3 regions of the Arthrobacter sp. NicSoilC5 genome follow, and region 3 is predicted to be linked to each of the others. Evidence: riboswitches for the same ligand, from Rfam matches in the RefSeq annotation. Region 3 holds a riboswitch; each other region holds the start of a gene.
What was found. Region 3 has a riboswitch for thiamine pyrophosphate ahead of thiC (phosphomethylpyrimidine synthase ThiC). Riboswitches for the same ligand answer to the same signal wherever they lie in the genome.
Positions count from the first base shown of each region.

Region 1: it holds a riboswitch for thiamine pyrophosphate, as region 3 does, so the genes downstream of both, LDO22_RS06985 (FAD-dependent oxidoreductase) here and thiC (phosphomethylpyrimidine synthase ThiC) in region 3, are expected to answer to the same signal.
Region 2: it holds a riboswitch for thiamine pyrophosphate, as region 3 does, so the genes downstream of both, LDO22_RS12315 (ECF transporter S component) here and thiC (phosphomethylpyrimidine synthase ThiC) in region 3, are expected to answer to the same signal.

Region 1 covers NZ_AP024660.1:1,503,838-1,507,104, reverse strand. The annotation lists gene LDO22_RS06995 (RNB domain-containing ribonuclease) at 1-288, opposite strand, end outside; gene thiE (thiamine phosphate synthase) at 328-1,077, opposite strand; TPP riboswitch at 1,105-1,223, shown strand; gene LDO22_RS06985 (FAD-dependent oxidoreductase) at 1,216-2,517, shown strand; gene thiS (sulfur carrier protein ThiS) at 2,514-2,750, shown strand; gene LDO22_RS06975 (thiazole synthase) at 2,755-3,267, shown strand, end outside.
Region 2 covers NZ_AP024660.1:2,617,097-2,620,363, forward strand. The annotation lists gene LDO22_RS12310 (ATP-binding cassette domain-containing protein) at 1-1,078, opposite strand, end outside; gene LDO22_RS12315 (ECF transporter S component) at 1,078-1,701, opposite strand; TPP riboswitch at 1,769-1,909, opposite strand; gene LDO22_RS12320 (heme-degrading domain-containing protein) at 1,996-2,538, shown strand; gene LDO22_RS12325 (iron-containing redox enzyme family protein) at 2,728-3,267, shown strand, end outside.
Region 3 covers NZ_AP024660.1:1,163,519-1,166,785, reverse strand. The annotation lists gene thiC (phosphomethylpyrimidine synthase ThiC) at 1-1,695, opposite strand, end outside; TPP riboswitch at 1,712-1,819, opposite strand; gene LDO22_RS05510 (amidohydrolase family protein) at 1,897-2,979, shown strand; gene LDO22_RS05505 (VOC family protein) at 3,078-3,267, shown strand, end outside.

The sequences.
Region 1 (3,267 bases), 340 kb from region 3:
CGCCGGAACGTCGGCGATGGCGTACATGACCCGGTAGCCGTTTCCGTCCGGTTCGATGAACACTGCCTGGTCCAGGTCCGTGGACGACGCCGGATCGATGGTCACGAATCCGACGGCGGTCAGGTCGTAGGACGGCAGTTTCAGCGCGGCGACGGCGGCGCGGGCGTCTTCCACTGCTTCGGCGGGGTACGGTCCCGGCAGTTCAAGTTCCGTCCGCAGCAGGCCCAGCGCCTCTTCCAGGGCGTTCTTGTGGTCATGGACGTTGGGGGCCAACCGATGATGTGACACAAAAATCAGCGTATCCCCAAGTCCCGGAATTAAGCAGGCTCAGGAGCCGGTGCCGTCCAGCGCGTCGAGAAGGGAGGCGGCGGCGGCTGCGGGGTCGGGTGCTTCGGTGATGGCGCGGACCACCACGATCCTGCCGGCACCGGCCTCCACCACGTCACGGACGTTTCCGTGGTCGATGCCGCCGATGGCAAACCATGGCACGGGATCTCCGGCCTGCCGGGAGGCTTCGGCGGCATATGCCACCAGTTCAGGGCCGACGGCGGCCCTGCCGGGTTTGGTGGGCGTGGCCCAGACCGGACCCACACAGAAGTAGTCCAGCCCGGACGGCCCCACCGTTGCGGCCAAAGCGGCGTCCACCTGGTCAGTGGTGTGGCTGGAGAGCCCAATGGCCGCGTTGCCGTTGACCAGCGTCCGCGCTGCCGGCAGCGGAAGGTCCTTCTGGCCGATGTGGAACACCGGCGCCCCGGACAGCACGGCGATGTCCGCACGGTCGTTGACGGCCCACAGCCGGCCATGGCGTACCGCTGTTTCCTTCAGGACCGCCAGGAGGTCCAGTTCCTCTGCGGCTTCGATGGTCTTGTCGCGCAGCTGGATGATGTCCACGCCGCCGGCAAACGCGGCGTCAACGAAGTCCGCGAAATCGCCGCGCGCAGTCCGTGCGTCGGTGCAGAGGTACAGGCGCGCTGCCTTGAGGGCGTCAATGTGGCCGGCGTTGGCAACTTCGGCGGGGAGGGCAGCGGAGGCTGGGGCGTGGGGGCCGGCGGGCAGGGATGAGGCGGACACATTCATGCCTGCAAGCCTAGTTCCTCTAAACTGGGCTGGTACTGCGGGAGCCCGCGGCAGCTGTCATAAAGCGCCGGGCTGAGAGGGCGTCAGAGCCGACCGCTTGACCTGATCCGGTTAATGCCGGCGTAGGGAAGGAACCACATGCGCAACCCCGTTGACAGTCTCCCCGGGCCCGAAGGCGCCAGCGCAAACTCCACTGTCCGGGCCGACGTCGCCGTCATCGGCGGGGGAGTGGTGGGCCACGGCATCGCCTGGGAGGCGCAGCGTTCCGGACGCTCCGTTGCCCTGATCGACGACGCACCCGGAAACGGTGCCAGCTGGGCCGCCGCGGGCATGCTGGCCCCGGTCAGCGAACTGCACTACCAGGAGGAGGACCTCCTGGAACTGATGCTTGAGGCGTCGTCCCGCTGGCCAGGGTTCGCCGCGGGGATCGCCGGCGCGACGGGGGCGGATTGCGGATACCTGACGACGCCGACACTCGCCGTGGGTGCCGACGCCGCGGACCGCCGCGCGCTGATGGACCTCCGCGCGGTACAACAGGCCAACGGACTGGGGGTGGAGCCCCTGGCCGTGCGCGAAGCCCGCAAACGCGAGCCGCTCCTCAGCCCCGCCATCGCCTGTGCCCTGGACACACCCGCGGACCACCAAGTGGACCCCCGGCGCCTGGTGGCGGCCCTGCGGCTGGCCCTCGCGGGCGTTGCACTGACGTCCCCGGAGCTGGCCGCCGCGGGCGCGGTGGACGGGTATGCCGTGCCGGACCGGGCCACCGGCCTGCTGTGGGAGGGCGGAACGGTTGCCGGTGCCAGCCTCGCCGGCGGCGGCACCGTCCTGGCAACGGAAACCATCGTGGCCAACGGCCTGCAGGCAGGGGACCTTGGCGGCCTGCCCGACGGCCTCGACCTGCCACTGCGCCCAGTCCACGGGGACATACTCCGTCTCGCCGTTCCGCAGCACCTCCAGCCCCTGGTGACCTCCACGGTTCGTGGGCTGGTGCACGGAGTCCCCGTCTACATCGTCCCCCGGCAGGACGGGACCGTGGTGATCGGGGCAACCCAGCGCGAGGACGCGCTCTCCGATGCCGTGAGCGCCGGAGGCGTCTACCAGCTGCTGCGGGACGCTCAGGCGCTGGTGCCCGCCGTCGCTGAACTGGAACTGCTCGAGTGCACCGCCCGGGCCCGCCCCGGTACCCCCGACAACGCGCCCCTGCTGGGCCGCGTGCCGGTGGATCCGGGGTCCGGAAACCCTGCCGCCGGGCATGTCCCGGGACTCATCATCGCCACCGGGTTCTTCCGGCACGGCGTCCTGCTCACCCCCGCCGCAGCCGCCATCTGCACGGCACTGCTGGACGGGACATCAGATTCCCGCTGGTCGCCCTTCAGCCCGGAGCGGTTCTCCCGGCCGGCGGCAGCCGCCACCACACCCCACATCAAGGAGACAGCGTGAACATCACCCTGAACGGAAACACGCACGAGGTGGCCGACGGCGCCTCCATCACCACGCTCGTCAGCCAAGTCACCGGACGCCCGCTGGCACCCAACGGACAGGCGACGGACGGCGGGAAACTGGGCGTCGCCGTCGCACATAATGCCCAGGTGGTGCCGCGGAGCCAATGGTTCGCCACCGCGCTCGCCGAGGGCGACGATATTGAACTTGTCACTGCAGTACAGGGAGGCTGACGCCATGACCGAAACCAGCACCATCAACCCCGCCGGAAACGCGGGCGCCGCCGACGCCCTGGTGATTGACGGCGTCGCCCTCGGATCCCGGCTCATCATGGGCACGGGCGGGGCACCCAGCCTGGACGGCCTGGGCGCAGCGCTGCTGGCCTCCGGCACCGCCCTGACCACGGTGGCCATGCGCCGGTACTCCACTGCTGAAACCGGTTCGCTGTTCCAGCTGCTGGTGGACCATGGGATCCGCGTGCTGCCCAACACGGCCGGCTGCTTCACGGCCAGGGATGCGGTCCTGACCGCCGAACTGGCGCGGGAGGCCCTGGAGACCGACTGGGTGAAACTGGAGGTCATCGCCGACGAGCAGACCCTCCTGCCGGACGCCGTGGAACTCGTGGACGCCACGGAGCAGCTGGTCAACCGCGGGTTCAAGGTCTTCGCCTACACGAATGACGACCCCGTGCTTGCGTTGCGGCTGGAGAACCTCGGCGCCACCGCCGTCATGCCGCTGGGCGCCCCGATC
Region 2 (3,267 bases), 1.5 Mb from region 3:
CCAGCGTCGCGGACACTTTTCCGGACACCGGCTCAAGCAGCCCTGCGAGGGTCAGCGCGAACGTGGACTTGCCGGCACCGTTGGCGCCGGTGATGGCAAGGGCCTGCCCGGCACGGATCTGCGCGGACACGCCTTCCTGGACCGGGACCGGCGGGATCTTCCGGAAGCCTTTGCGGCGGGGGCGTTCGCGGGAGACGCCCAGCTGCTCCGCGGCCAGCAGGAGGCTGCCTGCACCGGGAGCCGGGACGGCGGCGCGGGCGCGTGTGGCCGGCACATACCCGGGCACCCAGACGCCCGCTGCGGCCAGCATGCTCCGCGCCTCCGTAAGGACGCGGTCCGGCGGCCCGTCCAGGAGCACTGCAGGATCCGCGGCGGAGCCGGGCTGCAGGACCACGATCCGGTCCACGAGGTCCTTCCAGACGGACACCCGGTGCTCCACCACCACCAGCGTCGCCCCGGTTTTGTCCAGGGAGCGGGCCACGGCGTCGCGGACCTCCAGCACGCCGTCCGGGTCCAGGTTGGCGGTGGGCTCGTCCAGCAGGATCAGTCCGGGACGCATCGCCAGGATGCCCGCCAGCGCCAGGCGCTGCTTTTGGCCGCCGGAGAGGGCCGACGTCGGGTGGTCCAGCGGGAGGTGGGCGAGCCCGACGTCGGCAAGTGCCTCGTGAACGCGCGGCCAGATGGCGTCGCGGGGCACCGCAAGGTTTTCGGCGCCGAAGGCGACGTCGTCCCCCACCCGCGACAGGACCACCTGGGTCTCCGGGTCCTGCTGCATGAGACCGGCGCGGCCGCGCCGTGCCCGGGGCGGGGCTCCGTCAACCAGCAGCGAACCGGACTCGTCGGCGTCGCCTGCCTCGCCGTCGTCGTTTATGTCTCCCAGGACGCCGGCAAGGGCGTGCAGCAGCGTGGACTTTCCGGCGCCGGAGGGCCCCAGCAGGAGCACCCGCTCCCCGGGGGCGATGTCCAGGTCAAGGCCGTGGACGGCGGGCTTGGCCCGTCCGGCGTGCCGCCATCCCCAGCCGCGGGCGGCGATGGCGGCAGGCTGGATCGTGCCGGAGGCGTCCTGGGAGGGTGCCATCAGGAGAAGACAGGCTCCGTGGCAGCCTTACGGGACGCGAAGGAGCTCAGCACGCCGGTGCGGGCCAGGCCGCGGGTGGCAAGCCAGGACAAAGCGCCCGCCAGGATGGCCCCGGAAAGGGTGGTCAGCACGATGTAGGCGAGCTTGTCCGCGCCGGAGTAGGCAATGTTCCAGCCCCACGGGGCAAACGAGTCATTCAGGCCGCAGAAGAACCCTGCCGCGGCGCCGGCCAGCAGCGATACAGGCAGGTTGAACTTGCGGTAGACGAAGATCGCGAAAATGATTTCCGCGCCCAGGCCCTGGATGAAACCCGAAAACAGGACCGAGGCGCCGTACTGGGAACCCATCAGCAGTTCGCCGGTGGCGGCTACGGTCTCGCAGAACAGGGCGGCTCCGGGCTTGCGGATGATGAGCATGCCCAGCACCCCGGGAATCATCCAGCCGCCGGCGAGCAGTCCGGTCAGGGGCGGGTAGGCGGCGTTCATGGGGGCGGACAGTGCGGCGGCCCCCTGGTCCCATGCCCAGAAGATGACACCGCCCGCGATGGCCACCAGGGCGGCGACGACGATGTCCACGACGCGCCAGGACTTACTGGTGGTCTTCTTGATTGCTGCAGTACTCATGTGATCCTCCTGGGAAACAGGAGGGGAAAGTGGACCCGGCTGCGGGCCTGTGGCCGTGCATCCGCGACACTTTGAGAACTCGACTCCCTTGCGCCGGTACTAACCGGATCAGGTTCGAGGGTCTGCGGCTGTCCGCACTCTCAGCGCCCACCTGCGGTGCCCGGCCTGTGCCAGGATGCCCGACGGCGGCGCTCCCCTGTCGTTTTTAGTGTTGCTTTGTGGTTGGGTAACGCTGTTAATTTCGCCCAGTTGGGCGTGGTCAAGTTTACACCTGGCAGGAGTAGATTGAGGGCCATGACCGCCAATCCACCGGATGTGACCGGGTTCGATCCTGATTCCAGCGACGCCCAGCCGGAGGGCTCACTGGAGGCGCAGATTGCCCGCATCGAGGCGGAGGTCCGGGAGCTCCAGTTCCCCGGCTTCTCGCTGGACGATGCGTTGAACCTTGGCCTGCTCCTCGTTGAACTGGGCAAGGAGCGGTCGTTGCCCATCGCCATCGACATCGCCAAGGGTGAGCAGGTGCTGTTCCATGTCGCACTTCCTGGCGCCACGCCTGACAACGGCCACTGGATCCGGGCCAAGCAGCGCACTGCCCTCCGGTACGAGGCACCCTCCCTCCTGGTGGGACTGCGTGGCCGGCTGGGCGGCGGCCGGATCGAGGACAACGCCTGGTTCGACCAGTCCCGCTATGCGGCACACGGGGGCGCGTTTCCGATCCACGTCACGGGCGTTGGGGTGGTGGCTTCCGTGGCGGTGTCCGGACTGCCGCAGCTGCAGGACCACGAACTGGTGGTTGAGGCACTGCGCGACATCCTGGGGTCGGCGCTGGACGAGTAGCGCCGGCCAACCAGCCCTGGCTGACCAGGCGCAGCGGGACAAGCACCCGTACATGCCAGGCGGCACCAGGCCGCTTAGCTTTCATTAGTAATCATGCTTACTATGTTGTCCCCGGGGTACGACCACCACAGGGAATGGGAGCACCTTCGGCGTCCCTTCCCGGAACCGGCGCGGCAACCAAGGAGCACCATGAGAATCCCGGACACCAGAGGCCCCATCAGCAGCGCCCTCTTTGCGGCCCTGTCCAAGGCCCCTGATGCAGCCACGCCCGAGCTGGACGGGCTGCATTGGCTGGTCGCGGGGCAGGTGGCCCGAACCGGTGACATCATCGCCGGCGAAGACATCCAGCTGTCCCTCTTTTGCCTCTACGAACTGCATTATTCGGGCCTGGACGGGGTCAGCGACGCCTGGGAGTGGGAACCTGCCCTGATCAGGGTCCGGCGCCTGATCGAGGAACCCTTCGAAGCCGCCCTTCGTGCCGCCGCACGCCAGGCCGCCGGTGATGCCGACCTGGCCGCCGGGATTGCCATGACCAGCGATGCCGTTGCCGACGTCCTTTTTGGCCTCGCCTCTATGGACACCGGTCCCAGCGTTTCCCGCTTTGTCGCACGGAAGGCAAGCCTGGAGCAGCTCAAAGAGTTCCTGATCCACAAGTCCGTGTACCAGTTGAAGGAAGCCGATCCACACACCTGGGCCATTCCGCGGCTCACCGGCCGGGCGAAGGCTGCC
Region 3 (3,267 bases):
CGAGTCTGCCGACCCGTATTCGTCACGGATGTCCTGGCTGATCCGCATGGAGCAGAACTTGGGGCCGCACATGGAACAGAAGTGCGCCGTCTTGGCCGGTTCAGCGGGAAGCGTCTCGTCGTGGAACGCCTCCGCGGTCACAGGATCCAGGGACAGGGCGAACTGGTCGCGCCAGCGGAATTCGAACCGTGCCTTGGACAGGGCGTCGTCCCGTTCGTGCGCCCCCGGGTGGCCCTTGGCCAGATCCGCCGCGTGCGCCGCGATCTTGTAGGTGATGACACCCGTCTTGACGTCGTCCTTGTTGGGCAGGCCCAGGTGTTCCTTTGGCGTGACGTAGCAGAGCATGGCGGTCCCGTACCTGGCAATCTCGGTGGCGCCGATTGCCGACGTGATGTGGTCGTAGCCGGGAGCGATGTCGGTGACCAGCGGGCCCAGGGTATAGAAGGGCGCACCCTTGCACAGCTCCTGCTGCCGTTCCACATTCTCACGGACCAGGTGGAAGGGAACGTGGCCGGGCCCCTCCACCATCACCTGGACGTCGTACCCCCAGGCCCGCTGCGTCAGCTCGGCGAGCGTGTCCAGCTCCGCGAACTGCGCGGCGTCGTTGGCGTCCGCCGTGGAACCAGGGCGGAGGCCGTCACCCAGGGAGAAGGCGACGTCGTATTTGGCGAAGATTTCACACAGCTCGTCGAAGTGCGTGTACAGGAAGTTCTCCTGGTGGTGGGCCAGGCACCAGCCGGCCATGATGGAGCCGCCGCGCGAGACGATGCCGGTCACCCGGTTGGCCGTCAGCGGGACATAGCGGAGCAGCACGCCGGCGTGGATGGTCATGTAGTCCACACCCTGCTCGCACTGTTCGATCACGGTGTCGCGGAAGATCTCCCACGTGAGGGCGTTGGCCTCGCCGTTGACCTTTTCCAGCGCCTGGTAGATCGGCACCGTCCCGATCGGCACGGGGGAGTTGCGGATGATCCACTCCCGCGTGGTGTGGATGTCGTCGCCGGTGGAGAGGTCCATGACGGTGTCGGCACCCCACTGGGTGGCCCACTGCAGCTTGTCCACCTCCTCCGCGATGGAACTCGTCACCGCGGAGTTGCCAATGTTCGCGTTGATCTTCACCAGGAAAGCCTTGCCAATGATCATCGGCTCGGATTCCGGATGGTTGATGTTGTTCGGGATGATGGCCCTGCCGGCAGCAACCTCGCTGCGGACCAGCTCAACGTCGCAGTTTTCGCGCAGCGCCACGAAGCGCATTTCCTGCGTCACGATTCCCTGCCGGGCATAGTGTATCTGCGTCACCGTCCGGCCGTCGACGGCGCGGCGTGGCACCGGCTGTGCGCCCTTCCACTCCGCGGAGGCAGCACCGCGGCGCACGGCCGAGCGGCCGTCGTCGAGCAGGTTGCGCTCCCGGCCGCCGTAGGGTTCGGTGTCCCCGCGCGCGGCGATCCACTCTGCGCGGAAGGGCTGCAGCCCGCGGACGGGGTCGCTGCCGGGTCCGGCAGTCCGGTAGGTCCGGAAGGGTGCGTTCGGCTGGCCGTTGGGTGATGGTTCAAGGGAAATTTCCGTCACCGGTACCCGGATCCCGGACGCCTCATCCGCAAGGTAGGCGAGGGAATGGGACTTCAGGGACTGGGTTACCTGCGGAACGGATGTGTCGCCGGGCTCCCCGGCGGACGGCAGCAGGGCAGGGTTCAACTGCGTGTTTTGCGTACTCAAGGGAATACTCACTTCCTTCGCCGGCATTACCCGGACAGGTTCAACGGTCGCAGGCTGCGTCAGCCCGATCTCAGCCCCTGCAAGGGCACCCGTGTGGTCAGGAACGAAGCTACCACAGGCCCCTGAACCAGGCTTGTCATAATTGCGGTGCTAGCCTGACCGGGCATCGAAAGGAGCCCCATGGCAGACATCATCCACTTCCGTGGACCCGTCCTGACCGCGCCGGACCGGGTGCGGCATGGACTTTGGTCGGTGGACGGAAGGCTCACGTTCAACAAGCCGGACACTCCTCCCGGCCGGGTACTCGACGGCTGGGTCCTGCCGGGCTTCGTGGACGCCCACTGCCACATCGGCCTGGGCCCCGCGGGCCCCGTGGAGCCCGCAGCCGCCAGGGACCAGGCGCAGGCGGACCTCAACGCCGGAACCCTCCTGGTCCGGGATGCCGGCTCGCCGGCGGATACCCGCTGGATGCAGGGTGGCAGGGACTTCCCGGTGTTGATCCGTGCCGGGCGCCATATCGCCCGGACGCGCCGTTACCTGCGCGGCTTCGCTGAGGAAGTTGAACCGGACGGCCTCGTGGAGGCCGTCCGCAAGCAGGCGCGCGACGGCGACGGCTGGGTCAAGCTGGTGGGTGACTGGATTGACCGCAGCGCCGGTGACCTGGCGCCATCGTTTCCCGCCGCCGTCGTCCGCGATGCCGTCCAGGCGGCGCACGACGAAGGCGCCAGGGTGACGGCGCACTGCTTCGCCGAAGACACCCTGGACCAGGTGCTGGACGCCGGCATCGACTGCGTCGAGCACGCCACCGGGCTCCTGTCCCGCCACCTGCCCCGGTTCGTGGAGCAGGGCGTACCGATCGTGCCCACGCTCATCAATATCGCCACCTTCCCCGACATTGCCGCCCAGGCGGACGCGAAATTCCCGCGCTATGCAGCCCACATGCGCGCCTTATGGGAACGCAGGCTCGAGCGGGTGGCGGAAGCCCACGCAGCGGGTGTGCGCATCTTTGCCGGCACCGATGCCGGCAGCGTGATCCGGCACGGCAGGATCACCGACGAAATCCTCGCCCTGCACGGCGCCGGCCTCCCCATGGACGCGGCCCTCGACTCCGCCTGCTGGGCAGCACGCAGTTGGCTGGGAGCGGATGGAGTGGAAGAGGGGGCCCGCGCCGACGTCGTCGTATGCCGGGAAGATCCGCGGGCTGTACCGGAGACCATTACGGCGCTGGAGCACGTGGTGCTGGGCGGGCGGATCATTCGCTGACAAACGGTTCCCGGGGACTTGGAATAAATTGAAGCTTCAAGTAATTTTAATAGGTGACAGGCCGCCAATGGGACGGCCGCCAATGCAAGGAGCCTTCAATGACCGCATCAGCCAGCAGCCAGGATCTTCTTCCTGCCGACCTCGCCATGGGCACCGTGATGCTCAAGGTGGGCGACATGAAGGTCATGACCGACTACTACCAGCGTGCGCTGGGCCTTGAGGTGGTGGCAGAGCAGGACGGCGGGCTCTACCTTGGCCGCCTGGGCCGGCCGTTGGTCCACCTTGCGC